2 linked regions of the Roseibium sp. Sym1 genome follow. The protein of the gene in region 1 binds, or shares a complex with, the protein of each later gene. Links are inferred from orthologs where the notes say so. Each region holds a gene or a part of one and is shown in the gene's direction. Other genes may lie near its edges. The genes, in order: secA and secY.

Evidence for each region.
Region 2: the proteins of secA (region 1) and secY are in contact, whole or in part, in a crystal structure (PDB 3DIN), measured with the Thermotoga maritima proteins. The link is inferred for Roseibium sp. Sym1 from one-to-one orthologs. Residues at the interface, in WP_004082002.1 of Thermotoga maritima: Glu261, Ala262, Arg263, Lys300, Ala301, Arg302, Thr303, Ile304, Ile305, Leu323, Tyr324, Asp325, Pro326, Val329, Ser330, Tyr333, Ile336, Lys340, Phe345, Val349, Glu363, Phe364, Tyr374, Ser375, Gly376, Gly377, Glu393, Ile395, Thr482, Ser483; in WP_004081795.1 of Thermotoga maritima: Glu108, Gly109, Glu110, Glu111, Ala236, Glu237, Arg238, Arg239, Ile240, Thr241, Ile242, Gln243, Tyr244, Ala245, Arg246, Arg247, Val248, Thr249, Gly250, Arg251, Arg252, Val253, Tyr254, Gly256, Ala257, Ser258, Thr259, Tyr260, Leu261, Pro262.

What each region holds. Positions count from the first base shown.
Region 1 is NZ_CP114786.1:2,251,815-2,267,765, reverse strand. The notes cover bases 6,358-9,660. They hold secA (preprotein translocase subunit SecA), read left to right. Parts: upstream 6,358-6,691; coding sequence 6,692-9,460; downstream 9,461-9,660. Other genes in these bases: O6760_RS10375 (sulfotransferase family 2 domain-containing protein), read left to right, coding at 9,489-9,660; O6760_RS10385 (peptidylprolyl isomerase), read right to left, coding at 6,358-6,422. In the rest of the region: O6760_RS10425 (DUF1178 family protein), read right to left, coding at 1-216; O6760_RS10420 (carbon-nitrogen hydrolase family protein), read right to left, coding at 213-1,067; grxC (glutaredoxin 3), read right to left, coding at 1,131-1,388; O6760_RS10410 (ComF family protein), read right to left, coding at 1,500-2,285; O6760_RS10405 (class I SAM-dependent methyltransferase), read left to right, coding at 2,449-3,336; O6760_RS10400 (Flp family type IVb pilin), read right to left, coding at 3,394-3,633; O6760_RS10395 ((deoxy)nucleoside triphosphate pyrophosphohydrolase), read right to left, coding at 3,663-4,064; bifunctional glutamate N-acetyltransferase/amino-acid acetyltransferase ArgJ, read right to left, coding at 4,165-5,406; more of O6760_RS10385, read right to left, coding at 5,544-6,357; more of O6760_RS10375, read left to right, coding at 9,661-10,172; O6760_RS10370 (B12-binding domain-containing radical SAM protein), read left to right, coding at 10,394-12,172; O6760_RS10365 (glycosyltransferase family 2 protein), read left to right, coding at 12,402-13,445; O6760_RS10360 (GtrA family protein), read left to right, coding at 13,435-13,866; O6760_RS10355 (glycosyltransferase family 39 protein), read left to right, coding at 13,886-15,406; O6760_RS10350 (adenylate/guanylate cyclase domain-containing protein), read left to right, coding at 15,399-15,951. UniProt on the Escherichia coli protein: Required for protein export, interacts with the SecYEG preprotein conducting channel.
Region 2 is NZ_CP114786.1:4,531,566-4,540,803, forward strand. Bases 6,061-8,949 are described here. They hold secY (preprotein translocase subunit SecY), read left to right. Parts: upstream 6,061-6,783; coding sequence 6,784-8,115; downstream 8,116-8,949. Other genes in these bases: rpmD (50S ribosomal protein L30), read left to right, coding at 6,061-6,245; rplO (50S ribosomal protein L15), read left to right, coding at 6,269-6,736; O6760_RS20750 (adenylate kinase), read left to right, coding at 8,112-8,708; rpsM (30S ribosomal protein S13), read left to right, coding at 8,887-8,949. Also shown: rplB (50S ribosomal protein L2), read left to right, coding at 1-80; rpsS (30S ribosomal protein S19), read left to right, coding at 93-371; rplV (50S ribosomal protein L22), read left to right, coding at 374-754; rpsC (30S ribosomal protein S3), read left to right, coding at 754-1,482; rplP (50S ribosomal protein L16), read left to right, coding at 1,530-1,943; rpmC (50S ribosomal protein L29), read left to right, coding at 1,965-2,165; rpsQ (30S ribosomal protein S17), read left to right, coding at 2,176-2,406; rplN (50S ribosomal protein L14), read left to right, coding at 2,475-2,843; rplX (50S ribosomal protein L24), read left to right, coding at 2,843-3,160; rplE (50S ribosomal protein L5), read left to right, coding at 3,153-3,710; rpsN (30S ribosomal protein S14), read left to right, coding at 3,732-4,037; rpsH (30S ribosomal protein S8), read left to right, coding at 4,050-4,448; rplF (50S ribosomal protein L6), read left to right, coding at 4,490-5,023; rplR (50S ribosomal protein L18), read left to right, coding at 5,036-5,398; rpsE (30S ribosomal protein S5), read left to right, coding at 5,440-6,006; more of rpmD, read left to right, coding at 6,048-6,060; more of rpsM, read left to right, coding at 8,950-9,238. UniProt on the Escherichia coli protein: The central subunit of the protein translocation channel SecYEG. Consists of two halves formed by TMs 1-5 and 6-10.

The sequences.
Region 1 (15,951 bases):
TTGCGCAAGCATCTCCGTTCGGGCGGCATCGGCGAGCGAGTCCCTGCTGCGGGCCGTGGAAACGGCGGGTGCCATCAGGCCTTTCCTGACGTCATTCGAACCGCAGACCGGGCAGGACACCAGATTTCGGCTGCACTGAAGGTCAAAGTCTCCGGAATTGCGGAACCAGCCTTCGAATGAATGGGCATCATCGCATTGAAGCGTGTACTTGATCACGCCGGGATCTCCTTCCGGGCCTCGGCAATATGGCAGCCGAACTCCCGTTCATTGGCAATGGCGGGGATCCGCGCACGCGCCTTGGCGACTTGTTCCGTATCGATCTCGGCCAGCATGTAACCCGGTTCATCTCCGTCCAGTTCAGCGATCACCTTGCCCCAGGGATCCACCACGAGGCTGTGTCCGAAGGTTTCGCGGCCATCTTCATGCGTACCGCCCTGGGCTGCGGAGATGACGTACGCCCCGTTCTCGATGGCGCGAGCGCGCTGTAGCACATGCCAATGCGCTTCGCCAGTCTGGCGCGTGAACGCCGCCGGAGCGGTCAGCACCTCGGCCCCCTGACGCGCCTGTGTCCGGAAGATCGCCGGAAAGCGGATATCGTAACACACCGCCATGCCGACCCTGCCAAGGGGAAGATCGGCAATCACGGTCCGGGTACCCGGCTCGTAGGTGGCCGATTCCCGCCAGCTCTCGCCATTGGGCAGGTCCACGTCGAACATGTGGATCTTGTCGTATGTCGCCAGGAGAGACCCGTCCGGACCGATCAGGAAGGCGCGGTTGGCCACCTTGCCGTTGCCGGCGAGGACGGCGAGCGACCCCAGATGCAGGTAAATGCCCAGATCCGCGGCCAGAGATCTTGCCATGTTCAGGAAAGGATCGGTGCCGGCTTCGCAAATCCGGTCAAGCAGTTCCTCGCGGCTTTTCACCAGCACGTTCGACATTTCAGGCGTCTGAACATACTGCGCACCGTCCCGGGCCGCTGCCCGGATCAGGTCCGCGGCCGTTTCGGCATTGGCGGCCACAGACTTGCCGCTGCGAAGTTGAACACATGCTGCCGTGAATGAGGTCATCCGACCGCTTACTCCCGTCTAGGATTTTTGAGGCTGTGCGTCTGGGGCACCGCTCCAAGTTAATCAGGACGCGAGCAAGGCGTCCAGTTTGCCGGCCCGCTCCAGCGCGTGCAGGTCATCGCAGCCGCCGACATGGGTTGTTCCGACAAAGACCTGGGGGAAGGTCGACTGACCATTGGCCTTTTGTACCATTTGCTTGCGCAGACCGGGGTCGAACGTCGCGTCATGTTCCTTGTAGGAGACCCCCTTCTTGTCGAGCAGCCTTTTCGCAGCCGTGCAAAACCCGCAAAGTTGGCGCGTGTAGATCACCACTTCAGCCATCAAGTCCAATCCTTTTACCTTGGTGGCCGCCAGCCGGAATTCGAGGGGCCGCACCAGTTCCCGGCGTTATATGCGTGCGCGGCGCAGAAACTCAAGAGACTGTCGAAAAGGTTACGGGAGATCACGGCCGCGCGCCGGTTGCGTGTTCGGATCCACCAGCGCGAAGGTCAGCACATCAACGGATGCGGCGCCGGCGCCAAGCAGACACCTGACACAGGCGGTCACCGTGGACCCGGTGGTCAGGACATCGTCGACCAGCACGAAATGCCGCCCCGGAACGGCACCCAGCCGACGGGCATCGAGCGCGAACGCCGTGCGGACATTCCTGCGCCGGTCCCCTGCCGTCAGGCCGACCTGCTGGCGGGTGCGCTTGAGCCGTTTCAGAAGCAACGGCTCGTACCCGGTTCCGGTTTGCCGCGCCACTTCCCTGGCGAGATCCGCCGCCTGGTTGAACCGCCGCGTCAGACGCCGGGTCCAGTGCAGCGGCACCGGGACGATGAGACTGTCGGACTGAAACAGTTCCTGACCCGACCGAACCATCCAGCGCGCCATGGGACGGGCGAGTTCGCGCCTGCGCGAGAATTTCAGGGAAAGGACCAGTTGCCGCGCGGGACCGTCGTAAAAGGCAACGGCACGCAACCGGTCGAAGAGCGGCGGAGCGGCAATTGCCTGCGGTCCCCATGCGCCCGCACCGACATCATAGGAAAACGGCGTGCCGAGCCGCTGGCACCAGGGCCTTTCCAGAAACGGCGTTTCCCGCCAGCAGGTCGCGCATATCCCCTCCGTCACGCCCACCCGCGCATCACAGCTCAGGCAACGGCGTGGCAGAAGGCCATCCAGGACCGAACCGGCGGCAAACCGGGACAGGGCAAGGAAACGTCCACCGGTCGGCGACAAGCACGGGCTCCCGTTTTTCGTTCATCAGCGAAGGGAAACTACCATGAATTGCACCGGGCCGGAATTGGTGTTCAATCCTGGCTTCTGCGCTGCCCGTGCTTTGACGTCCACGGCCGGATACCATATGTGACCGCAATGATCCCGAAGAAGGCCGAGAGATCCCTTGAGCGCACAGCCAGACCTATTTGATCGTCCGCTCTTTCAGAGCCGCCGGAAGCGCGCCCTCAAGGGCGCAAAACCCGGTGCGGATTTTCTTCTTGAAACCGTGGCCGAGGACCTCTCGGACCGGCTGCTGCTGATCAACAGGCGTTTCGGGACGGCCGTCGATCTGGGCGGCCACACCGGCCGGATCGCACAGGCCATCGCCGACTCGGGCAAGGCCGAAACCGTGCTCAGAGCCGATCTCCTCGTGGCCGATCCCGCCCTGCCGCCGCCCGACCTCGTCTGTGACGACGCGCTCCTGCCCTTTCGGGACCAAAGCGTCGACCTGATCGTGTCGGCGCTCAACCTGCAATTTGTCAACGACCTGCCGGGCTGCCTCGTCCAGATCCGCCGGGCACTCAGGCCTGACGGCCTGTTCCTGGCGACGCTCGCCGGGGCAGGCACTTTGAGCGAACTCCGCGACAGCCTCACCCGGGCGGAACTGGAGATCCGTGGCGGGGCCGCCGCGCGCGTGATGCCGTTTGCCGACACCCGCGATCTCGGCAGTCTGCTGCAGCGGGCAGGGTTCGCGCTTCCGGTCACGGACATCGACACTTTCACCGTGCGCTACGATACCCTGTTCGCGCTGATGGCCGATCTCAGGGCCATGGGCGCGACCAGCGTGCTGAGGGACCGCAGCAGACCCCCCTTGAATCGGCAGGTCCTGTTGCGCGCCGCGGAGCTTTATGCCGAAAACCATGCCGATCCGGACGGCCGGATCAGGGCCACCTTTGCCTTCGTGACGCTCCTGGGCTGGGCGCCCCACGACAGCCAGCAGAAACCGCTGCGCCCTGGCAGCGCCAAGACACGGCTGGCAGACGCTCTCGGTGTGCCGGAACGAAAATTGTAAGGAGGAAGGGATGCCGGCTGGCTCCAACGATGCCGGTCGTTACTTTGTCACGACAGCCTAGCCGCCGCTGCCGCCATCTGTCGCCAGAACGGCGTCGAGCGTGCTCACGACCGCGCCGAACACGTCGTCCCGCAAGGTCTCGCCGATCGCGCCGAAACCCGCGATGATAATGATACCGATAATGGCGACGATCATGCCATATTCCATGGCGGTGGCGCCGCGTTCGTCATGCAGGAAGCGCAGAACAAGACGTCTGGCGGGTCTAAAATCGATCGGCCCGGTTTTCAAATCGAACACTCCCTGCCCGCAGGCATGACATCACGGCGTCAAACGGCTTCCTGCAGATGAGGGATGAGCGGTTCGTCGGCCGCCGGCATCGGATAGTCCCTCAGCCTGGCAGCACGCACCCACTTCAACGCCTGATTTTCGCGTCCATGCGGGATACCACCCCATCTACGACAGATGAAAAGTGGCATAAGTAGGTGAAAATCTTCGTAAGAATGACTGGCGAAAGTGAGCGGAGCCAGACACGCTTCGTTAACTTCTATGCCGAGCTCCTCGTGCAGTTCCCGGATCAATGTCTCCTCGGGCCGCTCACCCGCCTCGACCTTGCCACCGGGAAATTCCCAAAGACCCGCCATGGATTTCCCTTCCGGTCGTTGAGCCAGCAGAATGCGGCCGTCGACATCGACAAGGGCGCAGGCCGCGACGAGCACGATCTTGGTCATAAGCAAGTGTCCGAATTCGAAGCGGCCGCGTAACGCCGCGTTAAGTGTATTTGCGAAAGCACCGTCAGAACTGCGAAGCCTGGAACGAAGCCGCAGGCGATCAGCTGCGGTAGTCACCGTTGATGGCGACATATTCCTTGGTGAGATCGCAGGTCCAGACCGAGGCCTGTCCGGATCCCAGACCGAGATCCACCCGGATGACGATCTCGTCCTCCTTCATGACGGCGGAAGCTGCCGCCTCGCTGTAGTCCGGGTCCCGTTCTCCTTCCACGGCCACCCGCACGTCGCCGAACCAGATGGCGAGCCGGTCGCGGTCCGCGGGTTCCCCGGCCTTGCCGACCGCCATGACGACACGTCCCCAATTGGCGTCCTCGCCGGCGACAGCCGTCTTGACGAGGGGGGAATTGGCAATCGACAGCGCAATTTTCTTCGCCGAGGCATCGCTTTCGGCGCCGTCCACGCGCACTTCGACGAATTTCCGGGCTCCTTCGCCGTCGCGGACAATCTGGTGGGCAAGATCGACCATCACGTCCGCGAGCGCCGCCCGCAATATGTCCACCCGCGGATCGTCAAGCGCGTTCACCGGATCGACACCGTTCTCCGTGGCGGTTCCCGTGGCAAAGAGCAGGACCGTGTCGGACGTGGATGTGTCGCTGTCGACGGTGACAGCGTTGAAACTGCCGTCCACCTCGCCGCTCAACAGCGCCTGCAGCACGGCCGGCGCGATCGGGGCGTCGGTGAAGATAAAGGACAGCATCGTCGCCATGTCCGGCGCGATCATGCCCGCGCCCTTGGCAATCCCGTTGATGGAGACCGTGACACCGTCGAGTTCGACGGTGGCCGTCGCCACCTTGGGATATGTGTCCGTGGTCATGATCGCCCTGGCGGCATCGAGCCAGGACGCGCTGCCCTGGTCCGCCTCCAGCGCATCGACCACGCCGGAAAACTTTTCGGCCGGAAGCGGCTCCCCGATCACCCCGGTCGATGCCAGGAAGATCTCGCTGTCCGGACAACCAAGCGCCCCGGACACGATCTGTGCGGACAACTCAACGGCCGCCTTGCCCCTCTTGCCGGTGAAGGCGTTGGCATTGCCGGAATTGACCAGCAGCGCCCGCGCCGTTCCGCCGCCGATACGGTCCTTGCACCAGTCCACCGGAGCGGAGGAACACCTTGATTTTGTGAAGACACCCGCGACCGACGTGCCTTCGGCCACGGTGGCCAGCAGAACATCCGTCCGGCCCTTGTACTTGATCCCCGCCGATGCGGTGGCAAAGGCAACGCCCCTGATCTCCGGCATGTCCGGATAGGAAGCGGGCGCAAGGGGGGAAACGGTCGTCGACATCGAAGCAGTCCCGGTCAGAAAGAGAACAAGGAGTCTCTAGAGCATGTTTTTTGGGGCCGCAATGGCCTGCGGATCCGGCCAGCAAAAAACCCGGCAGCGGGGAGCTGCCGGGTTCCGGATCTCAGCGGTGCGTCGCCTTATTCGGTGGCTTCGGTTGCCGGTGCGTCTCCGGCGTTTTCCGCCTTCGCAAGGTCCTCATCGATAATCTCGATGGCGACCTTGTCCTTGAGCTCGGCCATGCGCGCATCATAGGCTTCACGCATCAGCTGCTGACGCAGGCCCTGGGCAACATCTTCCAGGCTCGGCTTGTCCTGGCGGCGCTTGTCGTCCAACCGGATGACATGCCAGCCAAACTGGGTCTCCACAGGCTCCTTCGTATAGGAACCGGTCTCCAGGGCAAGCGCTGCATCCTCGAACGGCTTGACCATCTGGCCCTTGGCGAAATAGCCGAGGTTGCCACCGTTCGGGCCCGAGGGGCCGGTCGATTTTTCACGCGCCAGCTCGGCGAAATCCGCGCCCTCGTCGAGCTGCTTGATGATTTCCTCGGCTTCCGCCTTTTCCTTCACCAGGATGTGACTGGCGTTGAGTTCCTCAGCGCCTTCGAAATCCGCGAATTCCTTGTCATAGGCCGCCTTGAGATCTTCTTCCGAGATATCGGCGTTGATTTTCTGACCCAGATACGCATTGCGCAGGGCCCGAAGCTGCAGGAATTCCAGCTGCTTCTGGAAGTCCGGATCCTTGTCGAGACCGGCTTCACGGGCCGCGTGCGCCATCAATTCCATATCGATCATCACGTCAAGCAGCAGCTTGCGCCACTGGGTCGGCGGAAAACGCTGCAATTCCTGGCCGAGATCCTGGGCGGCAAATGCCATATCGGCTTCCGTGATTTCCGCGTCGCCGACCTTGGCAACGACATCGCCGGGCTCTTGCGCGGACAACGAGGCGGATCCGAGCGTCAGGGCCAGGAAGGAAACGGCAAGCGCCTGGGCCGGCCTGCGCATCGAAATTCGGAACATGAGAAGTCCTTTACCTATCGGAATGGTATTCTTTCAGCCCCCGCTCGAAGGAGGGCGTCGCTACTTTGCGCATTCCAGCGGCGTTGACAAGCATTCAGCCCCCTCTTATCTGTCGAGCGTTCTGGCTTTCAGGCCGGGATGGCATCTTTTCGGCCGCGTTCACCGGCCAGCGCGTTGCGCTTGGCGGCAACGTGGACAGCAATTGAGACGATTTCATGGGCAGGCGCCGGAATGCCAGTTGGCGCCGCCCTTTAGGGAAGGACCGCCACATGGCTGGCCTTGGCGCTTTAGCACGTAAGATTTTCGGTTCGGCGAACGACCGGAAGGTAAAGACATTTCGGGCAGGGGTCGAACAGATCAACGCCCTCGAACCGGAAGTTCAGGCGTTGTCGGACGAGGCCCTCAGGGCCCGCACCGACGAATTCCGGACCCAGCTGAAAAACGGCGCGAAACTCGACGATCTTCTTGTCCCGGCCTTCGCAACAGTCCGCGAGGCCGCCCGTCGTGCTCTCGGCCAGCGCCACTACGATGTGCAGCTGATCGGCGGCATGGTGCTGAATTCCGGCCAGATCGCCGAAATGCGCACCGGTGAGGGCAAGACGCTGGTGGCAACGGCGCCGGTCTATCTCAACGCCCTGACCGGCCGGGGCGTTCACGTGGTGACCGTGAACGATTATCTGGCGCAGCGCGACAGCGAGTGGATGGGCCAGGTTTACAGGTTTCTCGGCCTGACCGTCGGCTGCATCACCCACGGCCTCAGCGACGAGGAACGCCGTGCGGCCTATGCAGCGGACGTGACCTACGGCACCAACAACGAATTCGGCTTCGACTACCTCCGCGACAACATGAAGCACGACCGGGCGTCGATGGTTCAGCGTGAACATGCCTATGCGATCGTTGACGAGGTCGACTCGATCCTGATCGACGAAGCCCGTACCCCGCTGATCATCTCCGGTCCGCTGGAAGACCGCTCCGAATTCTACAACACGGTCGACGCGTTCATTCCGAACCTGACCGAAGAGGATTACGAGCTCGACGAAAAGGCGCGTTCGGCCACCTTCACCGAGGCGGGCAACGAAAAGCTCGAAGGCCTGCTGAGCGAAGCCGGCCTGCTGAAGGGCGATTCCCTTTATGACGTGGAAAACGTCTCGGTCGTGCACCACCTGCAGCAGGCGCTGAAGGCGCACAAGCTGTTTCAGCGCGACAAGGACTACATCGTCCGCAATGGCGAAGTCGTCATCATTGACGAGTTCACCGGCCGCATGATGCCGGGCCGCCGCTTCTCGGAAGGCCTTCACCAGGCCCTGGAAGCCCGCGAAAAGGCCCATATCCAGCCGGAGAACCAGACGCTCGCCTCGATCACGTTCCAGAACTATTTCCGCATGTATGACAAGCTGGCCGGCATGACCGGCACGGCGTCGACGGAAGCGGACGAATTCGCCGACATCTACAAGCTGGACGTGGTCGAGATCCCGACCAACATGCCGGTCAGCCGGATCGATGACGACGACGAGGTCTACCGGACCGTCCAGGAGAAGTTCAACGCCATCGTCACGCTGATCGACGACTGCAAGGAACGCGGACAACCGGTTCTGGTCGGCACGACGTCCATCGAAAAATCCGAGATGCTTGCCGAAATGCTGAAAAAGCACGGCTACAAGCAGATCGATCTCAGCGACCCGGCCGCATTTGCCGCCGCCCAGAAAACAGATGACGGCAAGACCAAGGCCTTCGCCGTCCTCAATGCCCGCTATCACGAGCAGGAAGCCTTCATCGTCGCCCAGGCAGGTCTGCCGGGTGCCGTGACCATTGCCACCAACATGGCCGGCCGCGGCACGGACATCCAGCTCGGCGGCAACGCCGACATGCAGATCGAGATGGAACTGGGCGAGATGCCGGAAGGCGCTGAACGCAGCGCACGGGAAGCCGCCATCCGGGACGAAGTCGAGGCGCTCAAGCAAAAGGCGCTGGCCGCGGGCGGCCTATACGTGATCGGCACCGAGCGCCACGAAAGCCGCCGTATCGACAACCAGCTGCGCGGCCGCTCCGGCCGTCAGGGCGACCCGGGCCATTCGAAGTTCTTCCTGTCGCTGCAGGATGACCTGATGCGCATCTTCGGTTCCGAGCGCATGGATTCCATGCTGCAGAAGCTCGGCCTCGAAGAAGGCGAGGCGATCATCCACCCCTGGATCAACAAGGCGCTGGAAAAGGCGCAGCAGAAGGTCGAGGCACGCAACTTCGACATCCGCAAGAACCTGCTCAAGTTCGACGACGTGATGAACGACCAGCGCAAGGTCGTCTTCGACCAGCGTATCGAACTGATGGACAGCGATGCCATCCAGGACGCGGTCAGCGACATGCGCCAGGACGTTGTCGAGGACCTGGTCTCCAACCACATCCCGGAGCGCGCCTACCCGGAACAATGGGACACGGACGGCCTGCAGGAAGAGGTGAAGAAATATCTCAACCTCGACCTGCCGATCAAGGACTGGGCCGCCGAGGAAGGCATTGCCGACGAGGAGGTCAAGGACCGTCTGCGCAAGGCCGCCGACGAGACCATGGCCCAGAAGGTCGCCAAATATTCACCGGACATCATGCGGCAGGTGGAAAAGGCGATCCTCCTGCAGACGCTCGACAACCTCTGGCGCGAGCACCTGGCCAATCTCGATCACCTGCGCTCCGTGGTCGCCTTCCGCGGCTACGCCCAGCGGGATCCTCTCCAGGAGTACAAGACAGAGGCCTTCACGCTGTTCGAATCCATGCTCGCGCAACTGCGCCAGATGACAACGGCCCAGCTGCTGCGCGTGGAACTGGTGACCGAGCAGCCGCCGCAAATGCCGGATGAGCCCGAAATGCATCCCCATCACATCAACCCGTTGACCGGGGAAGACGAGATGGCACTTGCCGACAGCCAGCAGGGCGCTGCCGCCGCGCGCGATCCGAACAATCCCGCAAGCTGGGGCAAGGTCGGCCGCAACGAAGCCTGTCCCTGCGGATCGGGCAAGAAATTCAAGCACTGCCACGGCGCTCTCGTTTGAGTGCCGCGGCAACATCCAGATACCCTTTATGAGACACTCGCTGAAGAAGGCTCAGCTCTTCCTGAAGAACCGGCGGCAGCCGAAATGCTGTTTCATCTGGATCCCCAAGACCGCGGGCACGTCATTTTTCAACTGGCTGCGTGACGCGATCGGCATGGAAGAACTGCTCGACCGCAAGACCGTTCCGACATTCCCGAATGTCGGCGCGGTCACCTTCGGGCACTATCACTATGCAACGCTTGTGGAACTGGGCATCGTCTCAAGGCGCTACAACAGGAGCTCCTACAAGTTCGCCGTCGTGCGCAATCCCTATACGCGGGCGATTTCGCTCTACAACTACATGCTGGACAAAAAGAAGATCGAGCAGATTTCCTTTGAGAAGTTTCTCGATGACGTTCACATGAAGCGGCCGCCGGTTGGACCTTACAACTCCTGGGGCCTGTCCCAGACCAATCCCCAGATAGACTGGCTGATTTCTCCCAAGGGCGGCCTGATCACGGATCAGGTCTTCCGCTTCGAGAACCTTGACAATGTCGAGGCGGAGCTGTCGGCGCGGCTCGGCTTCACCCCCAAGTCCAGCCTGCCCAAGTTGAACACGTCCAAGCCGTCCGGACAGTTCGAGGACAAGATCCTCAACAACCGGGAAAACATCGACAAGATCAACGAGATCTACAAGCGCGACTTCCTCTGGTTCGACTACGAGATGCTATAGGGCCAGGACCGGCAAAACGATACCGGAACGGCAGCTTGCGCCTTACCGCACAGGACGTTTCTGCATTGCACACGTTTCCTTGTGTCGGCGCCGCGCTTCCTTTACGGTGCGTCACGAGCAACAAGCTCGTGCAGGGGTACTCGGAAACAACAATAACGACAAACCGGAAATGCCATTTCCGAGGATAGCCATCCCCTGCGCGCCAGCGGAGGTCAGGCGGTATGGGTACGTTTCACATCGAGATCATCAAGCCGTCCCACTACGATGACGACGGTTATGTCCTGCAGTGGTGGAAGGCCTGGATTCCTTCCAACTCCATGGCCTGTCTCTATTCGATCGCCCAGGATTGCGCAGAGCGCAAAGTGCTCGGTGAAGACACCCGAATATCGGTCAACGCCTATGACGAGATGACCATGCGTGTACCGCTTGGCCAGATCATAAAGAACACGAAGGACAATGGCGGGATCGTCTGCCTTACCGGCGTACAGTCCAACCAGTATCCGCGGACCCTCGACATTGCCCGCCAGCTCCGGCGCGAGAACGTGACCGTCATCATGGGCGGATTTCATGTGTCCGGGTGCCTGTCGATGCTCAAGGAGATTCCGCCCGACCTGCAAGAGGCTCTCGACATGGGCGTGACCCTGTTTGCGGGCGAGGCGGAGGAGCATTTCGAAAGCCTGTTGCGCGACGCCGCGCAAAACAGTCTGAAGCCGATATACAACGTGATGAACGACCTGCCCGGTCTGCAGCACCAGGTGCCGCCGCTCCTGCCGGAAGCCATCGTGCGGAAATATGACGGCAAGCTGTCTTCCTTCGATGCCGGGCGCGGGTGCCCCTTCCAGTGTTCCTTCTGCACGATCATCAACGTTCAGGGACGCAAGTCCCGCTGGCGGGACGCGGACGATATCGAAAATCTGATCCGGGCCAACCATGCCCAGGGGATCCACTCCTTCTTCATCACCGACGACAATTTTGCCCGGAACAAGAACTGGGAACCGATCTTCGACCGGATCATCCAGCTGAAGGAGCAGGACGGTATCCGGATCCACTTTCTGATCCAGATCGACACGCTTGCCCACCGGCTGCCGAATTTTGTCACAAAGGCGGCCCGCGCGGGCTGCACGCACGTCTTTATCGGGCTGGAGAGCATCAATCCGGAAAATCTCGCCCATATGAAAAAGGGCCAGAACCGCATCACGGAATACCGCAGGATGTTCCAGTTGTGGAAAGAGGCCGGCATCATGACCTATGCCGGCTTCATCATGGGCCTGCCGAACGACACACCCGAAAGCATTCGCAGGGATATCGAGATCATCAAGCGGGAGTTGCCCGTCGACATGCTCGAATTCACGATGCTGACCCCGCTCCCCGGATCGGAGGACCACCAGAAGCTCTACGAAAGCGGCACCTGGCTCGACCCGGATCTCAACCGCTACGATCTGGAACACACCACCTGTGAACATCCGCTGATGAGTCCGGAGATCTGGCAGAAGACCTACAGGGACATCTGGGACTGGTACTATACCGACGAGCATGTCGAGACGCTGATGCGCCGCAATGTTGCCTATGGCATCAAGCCCGTGCGCGTCTGGCGCCTCTGTCTGCAGATCTACGGTGCCATGCGGTTCGAGGGCGTTCATCCGCAACAGTGCGGGTATTTCCGCTACAAGGATCCCCATCAGCGCAGGCCCGGGTTCCGCCGCTGGCCCGCGGTTCTTCACTATCCTGCTTTCGCGATGGAAAGCCTCGCCAAATACCTGCGCTTCGGCCTGTATGGCTGGAAGCTGCACAGGATGCGCAAGCGGATCCAGAAGGATCCCGCGAATGCCACCTACAGCGATTTCGCGATCCAGCCGGTGGAAGACGCCGAGGCCGAGAACCTGGAGATTTTCAATCTCAACGACGCCTCCAGGGAAGCGGTTGCCAAGGCCAGGCGGCAAAAGGAAATTTTGGAAAAAACAAAAAGCGCGGATGGCGGGATACTGGAAAAAGCACAGTAGAATCAATCTATTGAGATCAGGTCTCTTTCGCGAAAGCTGGAGTGGAGCCGTGGAGGTGAATGCGGCTCTTTCGCCGGAAAGTCCACCTGAGAGACAGTCCCAGTCCATCGAAACGCCCACCGCGATCCCGTTCCGTCCCGACGGAATTCAGGACAGGGCAAAGACATGACTGGCCTTTTTGTGTCATTTCCGGCAGTTTGCGCCGAATATCACAAGAACCTGACGGTCCATGCAGCCAAAATCCGCTACTGAAATCTACGTGAACCGGCGACAGGCAACGCGCCCCCAGTCGCCGCTTCTGAGCCTCGTTGTGCCGGTCTTCAACGAAGAAGACGTGATCACCCATTTCCTGGAGGCCACGCGGCCGGTGCTGAACCAGACCGGCCTGGCCTACGAATATGTATTCATCGACGACGGCAGCCGCGACAGGACCGCGGAGATCCTGTCGCAAGAACTGGCGGGCGGCCTGCCCGGACGGCTCCTGGGCCTGTCGCGCAATTTCGGCAAGGAAGCCGCCCTGTCTGCCGGGCTGGAAGCGGCCAAAGGCGATATCGCGGTCATCATCGATGCCGACCTGCAGGACCCGCCCGAACTCATCCTCCAGATGCTGGACGGATGGCGGGCCGGCTATGATGTCGTATATGGCCTGCGCGTCGACCGGTCGTCCGACACGCTGATGAAGCGTTCGACCGCGGGCATGTTCTACCGGCTGTTCAACCGGCTCGCCAATATCGACATGCCCGCCAACGCCGGCGACTTCCGCCTGATCGACAGGGTCGTGATCGACGCGCTCATGAAGTTGCCGGAACGCAATCGCTTCATGAAGGGACTGTTTGCCTGGGTCGGCTTTCAGACCATGGCCATTCCCTACGAGCGGCCGCCGCGAAAAGCCGGCGCGGGCAAGTTCAACTACTGGAAACTCTGGAATTTCGCACTCGACGGTCTGACCGGTTTCACCACACTGCCGCTGAGGGTCTGGTTCTACGGCGGGGCACTGGTCTCGGTCGGCGCCTTCGCCTACGCACTCTATCTGACGCTGCGTGTCCTCATTGGCGGTATCGATGTTCCCGGCTATGCGTCGCTGATGGTCGCGCTGCTGTTTTTCTCCGGGGTGCAGCTGCTGTCGATCGGCATGATCGGAGAATATATCGCCCGGCTGTTCAATGAAGCCAAGCAACGACCGGTCTATGTCCTGCAGGATGTCATCGAGGGAGCACCGGCCAATGTTGACGCCGCAAACGGCCAGGCGGACGAGCAGGCTGATGTCCGGTAGAACGCGGCACGAACGGCTGAGGACGGAATCCGCGGCAGCGGGCAAATTCGCCATTGTCGGCGTGCTCGCCACCCTGACCCACACTGTCGTTGCCGCCGGCATGCTGCAGTCAGGCACGCTTTCCGCCTTCCCGGCCAATATCTGCGGTTTCCTGACGGCCTTTGGCGTCTCCTTCTGCGGGCATTACTTCTGGAGCTTTGCCCATCTGCGCCAGCAGGGAAAGGCGCTGAAAAGCATGATCCGGTTCCTGATCATCGCCCTTTCCGGATTTGCCGTGAATTCGTTTGTCCTGGCGCTCTGGCTGGAGCTCACACCGTGGCCGGACCTTCTCGGCCTCCTGGTCTCGATCGCCATCGTGCCGGCCCTGTCTTTCCTCGGAGCGCGGCTGTGGGCCTTTTCCCATCGCCCCGCAGAAACCTGATCCTTCACGAGACACTTGCATGACGGCATCGCGCGCAGCCCTGATCTATGGCGGACTGATCTGTCTCTTCTACGCCCTCGTTCCGGCCCTGACCTTTCCCACTCCGCCGCTCGATGTCGTCGAAGGGTTCGCCTGGGGGCGGGAACTGCAGTTGGGCTATACCAAGCACCCGCCCATGCAGGCCTGGCTGCTCGAAGCGAGCTACAGGCTGACCGGAGGCGGGACCCAGGGAGGATACTGGCTGAGCACGATCTGCGCCGCCCTTGGCTATCTGTTCATCTGGAGGCTCGCCCGGCGCCTGGGCCTGTCACCCTGGCAGGCTTTCTGGGCCTTGGCCCTGACCAGCGTCACCTTCTATTTCACCCTGCCGATGCCGGAATTCAATCCGAACATCCTGCAGGTGCCGGTCTGGGCCGGGATGATGCTGCTTTACCACCGCGCCCTTGAAAAGGGCCGTCCGGGCGACTGGATCCTGCTTGGCGCGCTCGCCGCCTTCGGTCTCTACACCAAGTATTTCGTTGCCCTTCTGATCGGCACGATCGGTCTCTACACCCTGGTTTTTGCAGATGCCCGGCGCCACCTCTTCACGCTGGGGCCCTGGGTCTGCGCGCTCACCTGCATCCTCCTGCTCGTCCCGCACCTGATGTGGCTGCTGCAAACGGATTTCCTGACCCTGCAATATGCCGCCAGCCGCAGCAATCCGGCTGGATCGCTTGTGGATCATGTATTCAATCCGCTGAATTTCCTCGGCGCGCAGATCGGCAACCATGGCGGTCTCCTCCTGGTGGTGCTGGCCGGTCTCGGCTGGCGGGAAGTCCGTCTGCTGAGCGCGCGGCGGTCACGGAACCTGCACCGGCTGGCGCCTCCGCAGGACCGCTTCCTCTTGTGGTTCGCCTTCGTTCCGCTCACCGTTGTCGTGCTGGCATCCGCCCTGACCGGCAACGAGTTCGAGCACATGTGGGGCACGCCGATGTTCGTGCTCTCCGGCATGGTGGCGGTCAGGTACCTTGCCCTGCCGGCGCTCTGGACCTTTCCGCGCCGGGCATTCGCCGCCGTGGTCGCCATCCAGGCGATCTTTCTGGGTGTACTGTTCGGCCAGGCGGTGCTCGAACCGCTCTGGAAAACCAAGCACACCCGCATCCATTACCCCGGACGGGAAATCGGCGAGGATCTCGCCCGGATCTGGCGGCAGGAAACGGGAACCGACCTCGCCTACGTCGCCGGCGACATGTGGTCGGCCGCCAACGTATCGCTCTATGCGCCGTCGCGCCCGTCCATGTACTACCTGCACAGCCACACGCTCTCCCCCTGGATTGACCTGGTGGACATCCAGAAGAAGGGTGTGATGATCGTCTGGCGCGGCGACAGCGAAAAGCCGCTCGACGAGCTTCTCGCCTATTATCCGGACGCGGTCCGGGACGGGTCCGCAACGTTCTCCTACGGTGCATACGGCACCATACCTGACGTCACGGTGAACTGGATGATTGTCCCTGCGGGCAAGGTTGCGGACACGCCGGTGAATTCAGGTACGCATGAGTGATCACCGTCTGGAAACCGGCACCAAACACCACTACCTTGGCGCCATGATCAGTATGGCGGACATTGACGGCATCGAGGACTGGCTTATCGGCCAGGCCCTCGGCACACCCGACATGGCGGCGATGTTCGGCGAAATGTGCGAACGCCTGCGCCAGTGCAATGTGCCGGTTGACCGGGCCATGCTGGCCTGGTCGACCCTGCATCCGCTGATCGAAGCCGAAATCGCGTTCTGGGAAAGCGGCAACGCGGTCCAGCACGAAACCATCGAGCACTCCGCCGAAGAGACCGAGGACTGGCTGAAGAGCCCGGTGCGCGCGGTTCTGATCAGCGGCGAGCCGATGCTGCGCCGCCGGCTGACAAACGCCAACGCCCCGACGGAATTCCCGCTGCTGGAACGTCTGGCCGAAACCGGCTACACGGACTATCTCGTGATGCCGACCGCATTCGACATTCCCTCCATCCCGAGTGAATTCACCAAAACGGGACTTGTCGTCAGCTGGGCCACCCGCGAAGCGGCCGGCTTTTCCGACGATGCCCTGACCGCCA
Region 2 (9,238 bases), 2.3 Mb from region 1 along the record:
CGACCAAAGGTAAGCGCACGCGGCGCAACAAGCAGACTGATAAGTATATCGTCCGCAGCCGCCACGCGCGTAAGAAGTAAAGGACAAGGATCGTGGCACGTTCGATCTGGAAAGGTCCGTTTGTCGACGGGTATCTGCTGAAGAAAGCGGACAAGGTCCGTGAGTCAGGCCGGAACGAGGTCATCAAGACCTGGAGCCGCCGCTCGACGATCCTTCCGCAGTTCGTAGGTTTGACCTTCGGCGTCTACAACGGTCAAAAGCACGTTCCGGTGCTGGTGTCTGAAGAGATGATTGGTCACAAGTTCGGCGAGTTCTCGCCGAGCCGGACCTACTACGGACACGGCGCCGACAAGAAGGCAAAGAGGAAGTAACGATGGGCAAGCCGAAGCGTGAGCGGACGCTCGCTGACAACGAGGCTCGGGCAATGACCCGCATGCTGCGCATTTCCCCGCGCAAGCTGAACCTCGTTGCGGCTTCGATCCGTGGTAAAAAGGTCGGCTCCGCGATTGCGGACCTGACATTCTCCCGCAAGCGCATCGCGCAGGACGTCAAGAAGACCCTGATGTCCGCTGTTGCCAACGCGGAAAACAACCATGACCTGGACATCGACAACCTCGTGGTTGCCGAGGCTCATGTTGGCAAGGCTTTTGTCATCAAGCGCTTCCAGGCCCGTGCACGTGGACGCGTCGGCCGGATCGAGAAGCCGTTCTCGAACCTGACCATCGTTGTGCGCGAAGTTGAGGAGACTGCCTGATGGGACATAAGACAAACCCGATCGGCATGCGCCTCGGGATCAACCGCACCTGGGACTCCCGCTGGTACGCGAACAAGAACGAGTACGGCGACCTTCTTCACGAAGACTTCCGCATCCGCGAACTGCTGATGAAGGAACTGAAGCAGGCAGCCGTTTCCAAGGTCGTGATCGAGCGTCCGCACAAGAAGTGCCGCGTGTCCATCCACTCCGGTCGTCCGGGCGTGGTCATCGGCAAGAAGGGTGCAGACATCGAGCGTCTTCGCAAGAAGATCGCCGACATCACCAATTCGGAAGTGCACATCAACATCGTTGAAGTGCGCAAGCCGGAAATCGATGCGACCCTGGTTGCCGCGTCCATCGCGCAGCAGCTGGAACGCCGTGTTGCCTTCCGCCGCGCCATGAAGCGGGCCGTCCAGTCCGCCATGCGTCTCGGCGCCCAGGGCATCCGGATCAACTGCGGCGGCCGTCTCGGCGGTGCGGAAATCGCGCGTATCGAATGGTACCGTGAAGGCCGCGTGCCGCTCCACACCCTGCGTGCCGACATCGACTACGGTGTTGCTAGCGCTCACACGGCTTACGGCGTGTGCGGTGTGAAGGTCTGGATCTTCAAGGGTGAAATTCTGGAGCATGACCCGATGGCGTCCGAACGCCGTGCGACGTCTGCCTCCGAAGGTAACCAGGGTGATCGCGGCGGACGCCGGGATCGGGGCCGCGAGCGCGCAGCTTAAGTTAAGCTGCCTGCCGCTCGTTAGACAAGAAAGACGAGAGAAGAACGATGCTGCAACCGAAGCGCACCAAGTTCCGCAAGCAGCACAAAGGCCGCATCCACGGCTTGTCGAAGGGAGGCACTGACCTCAACTTCGGCGCATTCGGTCTGAAGGCGATTGAGCCGGAGCGTGTAACGGCACGTCAGATCGAAGCGGCCCGTCGTGCTATGACCCGCCACATGAAGCGTGCGGGTCGTGTTTGGATCCGGATCTTCCCGGACGTGCCGGTTTCTTCGAAACCTGCTGAAGTCCGTATGGGTAAGGGTAAGGGTTCACCGGACTACTGGGCTTGCCGTGTCAAGCCTGGCCGGATCATGTTCGAGATTGACGGTGTGCCGGAAGACGTTGCGCGTGAAGCCATGCGTCTTGCCGCTGCCAAGCTGCCGATCAAGTGCCGTTTCGTTCAGCGTATCGGCGAGTAAGGCAGGCGAGGAGTTATAGCCATGAAGGCGACCGATGTACGGGCCAAGACCCTCGACGAGCTCCGCTCGGAGCTCGAGGGCCTGAAGAAAGAGCAGTTCAACCTGCGCTTCCAGAAGGCTACGGGTCAGCTTGAAAACACAGCGCGTGTCCGGCAGATCCGCCGCGACATCGCGCGTATCCAGACGATCATGCGCGAGAAGCGCGTGTCGGCGAACGCGTAAGGAGACGGCCATGCCGAAGCGTATCCTGCAGGGCACCGTTGTCAGCGACGCCAATGACAAGACGGTGACGGTGAATGTGGAGCGCCGCTTCACGCACCCGCTGCTGAAGAAGACCGTGCGTCGGACCAAGAAGTACCGCGCACACGACGAAAGCAACCAGTACAAGGTTGGCGACATTGTTCAGATTGAAGAATGCGCGCCGGTCTCGAAAAACAAACGTTGGACCGTGGTCACCCAGTGACCGCTGTTCATTAGTGAGCATCAGGCGCCCGTGACCCGAGCGCCAAGAGAAGAACAAGGCAGCCAGTCATGATTCAGATGCAAACAAACCTCGACGTCGCCGACAACTCCGGCGCCCGTCGTGTCATGTGCATCAAAGTGCTCGGCGGCTCCAAGCGTAAATATGCCCAGGTTGGCGACATCATCGTCGTCTCCGTCAAAGAGGCAATTCCGCGGGGCCGCGTCAAGAAGGGCGACGTGATGAAGGCTGTCGTCGTGCGCACGGCAAAGGATATCCGCCGTCCCGATGGCAGCGTGATCCGGTTCGACCGCAATGCGGCCGTGCTGGTCAACAACAATAAGGAGCCGGTCGGCACCCGTATCTTTGGTCCGGTGCCGCGCGAACTCCGTGCAAAGAACCACATGAAAATCATTTCGCTCGCGCCGGAGGTGCTCTGATGGCTGCGAAAATTAAAAAAGGCGACACGGTGGTCGTGCTGACCGGCCGTGACAAGGGTAAGTCCGGCGAAGTCATCCAGATGCTGCCGGCCGACAACAAGGCCCTGGTCCGCGGGATCAACATGGTCCGCCGCCACCAGAAGCAATCCCAGACGCAGGAAGCCGGCATTGTGGCCAAGGAAGCCCCGATCCACGTTTCCAACATCGCGCTGGCCGATCCGAAGGACGGCAAGGCGACCCGCGTCGGCTTCAAGGTGCAGGAAGACGGCACCAAGGTCCGTGTGGCCAAGCGCTCGGGAGACCTGATCGATGGCTGAGACCACTAATGTGCCGCGTCTGAAGACGCATTACGATGAAGTCGTGCGCAAGCAGCTTCTGGAAAAGTTCCAGTACAAGAACGTCATGCAGGTTCCGCAGCTGGAAAAGATCGTCCTGAACATCGGTGTCGGCGAAGCTGTCGCGGACTCCAAGAAGGCACGTATCGCAGCTGAAGACCTGGCCATGATTGCCGGTCAGCGGCCGGTCATCACCAAGGCGAAAAAGTCGATCGCGACCTTCAAGGTTCGCGAAGGCATGCCGCTTGGTGCCAAGGTGACCCTGCGCCGTCAGCAGATGTACGAATTCATGGACCGTCTGATCACCATCGCGCTGCCGCGCGTTCGTGACTTCCGCGGACTGAACCCGAAGAGCTTCGACGGTCGCGGCAACTACGCCATGGGCATCAAAGAACACATCGTGTTCCCGGAAATCGAGTACGACAAGGTCGACCAGATCTGGGGCATGGACGTGATCGTTTGCACCACGGCGCCGACGGATGACGAGGCGCGCGAGCTTCTGCGCGCGTTCAACTTCCCGTTCACGAAGTAACGGGCAAGGAAGGGAACGACGATGGCGAAGAAAAGCGCAGTCGAAAAAAACAAGCGCCGCGAGAAGCTTGTCAAGAAATACGCTGAGAAGCGCGCCGCTCTGAAAGCAATGGCCAAGGATGACACCCTGTCCCTGGAAGAGCGTTACAATGCCCGCCTGAAGCTGGCGAAACTGCCGCGGAACTCCGCGCCGAACCGTGTTCGCAACCGTTGCGAAGTGTCCGGCCGTCCGCGCGGTTTTTACCGCAAGCTGAAGATGTCGCGTATTGCGCTTCGTGAACTGGGTTCCCTGGGCAAGATCCCGGGCCTGGTCAAGTCGAGCTGGTAAGGAGAAACTCCGATGGCAATTTCTGATCCGTTGGGGGATATGCTGACCCGGATTCGCAACGCCCAGATGCGTCGCAAGAACAAGGTCAATTCACCAAATTCCAAATTGCGTGCGCATGTACTTGATGTGCTCGCAAAAGAAGGGTACATCCGTGGCTACACCACGGTTGACTACGAGGGCGGCAAGTCCGAGTTGGAAATCGAACTGAAGTATTTCGACGGTGAGCCGGTTATCCGCACGATTGAGCGGGTTTCCAAGCCGGGCCGCCGCGTTTACTCGTCGGTGAAAAACATCCCGCATGTCTCTAATGGCCTGGGCGTGTCGATCATTTCGACCCCGCGCGGCGTCATGAGCGACCATCAGGCGCGGGACGAAAATGTAGGTGGTGAGGTTCTTTGCCGCGTCTTCTGATGCGGCTTCCTCGCTTTTGAAACAACGACAAGGTTGGTCAAATGTCTCGTATTGGCAAAAAGCCAGTCCCCGTGCCAAGCGGGGTAACGGCATCGATCGACGGTCAGACGGTTTCGATCAAGGGCCCGAAAGGCGAAAAGTCTTTCCTGCTCAACGAACTCGTTCTGGCCGAAATGACGGATGACGGTATCAAGATTGATCCGCGCAACGACACCAAGCCGGCTCGCTCCATGTGGGGCATGAGCCGGACCATGGTTCAGAACCTGATCACGGGTGTTACCGAGGGCTTCAAGAAAGACCTCGCCATCACCGGTGTCGGTTACCGCGCGCAGGTCCAGGGTAAGAACCTTCAGCTGGCGCTCGGTTTCTCTCACGACGTTGTCTATCCGATTCCGGAAGGCATCGACATCGTGTGCCCGAAACCCACGGAAATCAGCATCACCGGCACCGACAAACAGCGTGTCGGCCAGGTTGCCGCTGAAATCCGCGAATTCCGCCCGCCGGAGCCCTACAAGGGCAAAGGCGTTCGTTATGCAGACGAGTTCATCGTCCGCAAAGAAGGCAAGAAGAAGTAACGGACCCAGATCATGGCGAACAGCAAACAAGCTTTCGAGCGCCGCCGCGATCGCGTGCGCCGTTCGATCCAGAAAGCCGCGAACGGTCGTCCGCGCCTTTCTATCTTCCGCTCGTCGAAACAGATCTACGCCCAGATCATCGACGACGCGAAGGGGCATACGATTGTCTCTGCTTCAACGATCGAAAAAGATCTCAAGGGCAGCCTGAAAACGGGCGCCGACGTGGCTGCAGCTGCAGCAGTCGGCAAGCTTGTGGCCGAGCGCGCAACCGCCGCCGGCGTCAAGCAGGTCGTGTTCGACCGTGGCGGTTACATGTATCATGGGCGCGTCAAGGCGCTTGCTGATGCGGCCCGCGAAGGTGGACTTGAATTCTGACCAGCGCCCGTTGGCGCTCTTAAGAACGGAAGACGTATAAAATGGCGAGACATGAAAATCGCGATCGCGACGAGCGAGACAGCGAATTCGTCGACAAGCTCGTTCACATCAACCGCGTTGCCAAGGTGGTCAAGGGTGGCCGTCGTTTCGGCTTCGCAGCGCTGGTAGTGGTTGGTGATCAGAAGGGCCGCGTCGGCTTCGGTCATGGCAAGGCACGCGAAGTGCCGGAAGCCATCCGGAAAGCAACTGAGGCAGCAAAGCGCACCATGATCCGCGTGCCGCTGCGCGAGGGCCGGACCCTGCATCACGATGTCGAGGGCCGTCACGGCGCCGGCAAGGTGCTGCTGCGTGCCGCTCCGGCCGGTACCGGTATCATTGCCGGTGGTCCGATGCGTGCCGTCTTCGAAACGCTCGGCGTTCAGGACGTTGTGGCCAAGTCGCTGGGGACTTCCAACCCCTACAACATGGTTCGCGCAACCTTTGCAGCGCTGACCAAGGAAGACAGCCCGCGCTCCGTCGCTGCCCGCCGTGGACTCAAGGTCTCCGTGCTGCAGTCGCGGCGTCGTGACAACACCGATGAGGCGGCACCGGCGGCTGCCGAGGCTTGACCTTGGCGGCTACGGTCCCCAGCTGAAAGAGGGTAGGTTCCATGGCGAACACCGAAAAGACTGTGACGGTCGAACAGATCGGCAGCCCGCTGCGCCGTCCGAAGGACCAGCGCGCGACGCTCGTCGGTCTCGGCCTGAACAAGATGCACCGCCGTTCCACACTGAAGGACACTCCTGAAGTGCGCGGCATGATCAATAAGGTCCAGCATCTCGTTCGCGTCGTCGAAGACAACGCGTAAGAACGGGGTGAGGAGATAAAGACATGAAGCTCAACGAACTTCGTGACAACGAAGGTGCCACCTCCGACCGCATGCGTGTCGGCCGTGGCATCGGGTCCGGAAAGGGCAAGACCGGCGGCCGTGGTGTCAAGGGTCAGAAATCCCGTTCCGGCGTTGCCATCAAAGGCTTTGAAGGCGGTCAGATGCCGCTTCACCGCCGTCTGCCGAAGCGCGGCTTCACGAACATTTTTGCCAAGGACTACAACACCGTGTCCGTCGGCCGTGTTCAGAAGGCGATCGATGCAGGCAAGCTGAATGGTTCCGAGACGGTTACCGTCGAGGCCCTGAAAGCAGCAGGCGTCGTCAAGCGGGTCCGTGACGGTGTGCGCATCGTTGCCAATGGTGAGCTCACCACCGCAGTGACCTTTGAAGTTGCCGGTGCCTCCAAGGGCGCTGTTGCAGCGATCGAAAAAGCAGGCGGCAAGGTTGCCGTTCTCGGAGCTCAGGCTTAACAGCCTGGGCTTCACCCATTTCCTGGGCAAGCATTCCGGAGTAGGGCATGGCATCCGCCGCCGAGCAACTGGCGTCAAATCTCAATTTCTCAGCTTTCGCCAAGGCTGAAGAACTCAAAAAGCGCATCTGGTTCACACTGGGGGCGCTTTTGGTTTATCGACTGGGCACTTACATTCCGCTGCCCGGCATCAATCCCGAAGCCTTCGCGCAGGCCTTCAGCCAGGCCCAGTCCGGCATCATCGGCATGTTCAACATGTTTGCCGGCGGTGCCGTCGAGCGCATGGCGATCTTCGCCCTCGGCATCATGCCGTATATCTCGGCCTCCATCATCATGCAGCTGATGACGACCGTCGTGCCGTCTCTGGAGCAGATGAAGAAGGAAGGCGAGCAGGGCCGCAAGGTCATCAACCAGTATACCCGTTACGGAACAGTGATTCTGGCCGCGTTCCAGGCCTACGGCATCGCCGTCGGTCTCGAGGGCGCGAGCAACGTTGTCACCGATCCGGGCTGGTTCTTCCGGGCGTCCACCGTGATCACGCTGGTCGGCGGCACGATGTTCCTGATGTGGCTGGGCGAGCAGATCACGTCGCGCGGCATCGGCAACGGCATCTCGCTGATCATCTTCGCCGGTATTGTCGCCGGTCTGCCGTCAGCGGTTGTTCAGACGCTCGAACTGGGCCGTCAGGGATCGCTTGCGACCTGGATCATCCTGGCCGTGATCATCCTCGCGGTTGTCGTGATCGGGCTTATCGTGTTCATGGAACGCGCGCAGCGCCGCCTTCTGATCCAGTATCCGAAGCGGCAGATGGGCAACCGCATGTTCGAAGGCAACACTTCGTTCCTGCCGTTGAAACTCAACACCGCGGGTGTGATTCCGCCGATCTTTGCCTCGTCCCTGCTGCTGGTTCCCGCGACCCTGTCCGGGTTCGGCCAGGGGTCCGGCAACGAATGGCTGACCTACATCACGGCTGCGCTCGGTCATGGACAGCCCCTGTTCATGGTCTTCTACGCGGCCATGATCATCTTCTTCTGTTTCTTCTACACGGCGATCGTGTTCAATCCGAGCGACACGGCCGACAACCTGAAGAAACATGGCGGGTTCATTCCGGGCATCCGTCCGGGCGAGCGCACGGCACAGTATATTGACTACGTGCTCACGCGCATTACGGTGGTGGGTGCAATCTATATCACCATCGTTTGTCTATTACCCGAATTCCTCATTTCGGCGACAGGCGTTCCGTTCTATTTCGGGGGAACTTCACTGCTGATTGTCGTGAGTGTGACAATGGATACCGTATCGCAGATCCAGGGCCACCTGCTTGCGCATCAGTATGAAGGGCTGGTGAAAAAAGCGAAACTCAGGGGGAAACGTCGATGAGGCTTATTCTGGTTGGACCGCCAGGAGCGGGGAAGGGGACACAGGCCGCGCACCTTGTCGCGAAATACGGCATACCGCAACTGTCCACCGGAGACATGCTGCGGGCCGCGGTCGCAGCCCAGACCCCGGTAGGCCTCAAAGCCAAGGAAGTCATGGATGCGGGCGGTCTCGTTTCCGACGAGATCGTTGTCGGTATCATCCGCGACCGGATCGCCGAGGACGATGCCAGGAAGGGATTCATTCTCGACGGGTTCCCGCGCACGCTTGCCCAGGCCGAGGCTCTTGACCAGATGCTCGACGCCAACAGCCTGAAGCTGAATGCCGTGCTGGAGCTTCGGGTTGACCAGTCCCAGCTTGTCGATCGCATCATCAAGCGCGCGGAAGATGCCAAGGCCGCCGGCCAGCCGGTGCGCAAGGACGACGACCCGGAAGTCTTCAAGCAACGTCTTGAAGCATACAACCGCGACACGGCGATTGTGGTCCCGTATTACGAGAAGACGGGCCTGCTTTCGGTGATCGACGGAATGCAGTCCATCGAAGATGTGACGTCGTCAATAGATTCCGTTCTGCAAGGACTTGACGAAAAGGTTTAGAGCCGTTAAACGACGCGCTCTAGCTGACAGTTTAGCCGGTTCCATGCATGTGGGACCGGCATTCTCTGTGCCGGGATCGCCCCGGCATTTTCGTACCCGCAAGGGCCGGACTCCACCGGACGCGGGCTTTACCCACTGCGGCCAGACCAGCGGTCCGGCGCACAACATGGAGACGAACGTGGCACGTATTGCTGGCGTTAACATCCCGACGAACAAGCGCGTTGTCATCGCGCTTCAGTACATTCACGGCATTGGCGCGAAATTCGCCCAGGAAATCATCGAAAAGAACAATATCGATGCCGCCCGCCGTGTGAACGAGCTTTCCGACGCAGAAGTTCTGTCCATCCGCGAAACCATCGACCGCGACTACCTCGTGGAAGGTGACCTTCGCCGTGACACCGCAATGAACATCAAGCGTCTGATGGACCTTGGCTGCTATCGCGGCCTGCGTCACCGCCGCGGCCTGCCGGTTCGCGGTCAGCGGACGCACACGAACGCCCGCACCCGCAAGGGTCCGGCGAAACCGATCG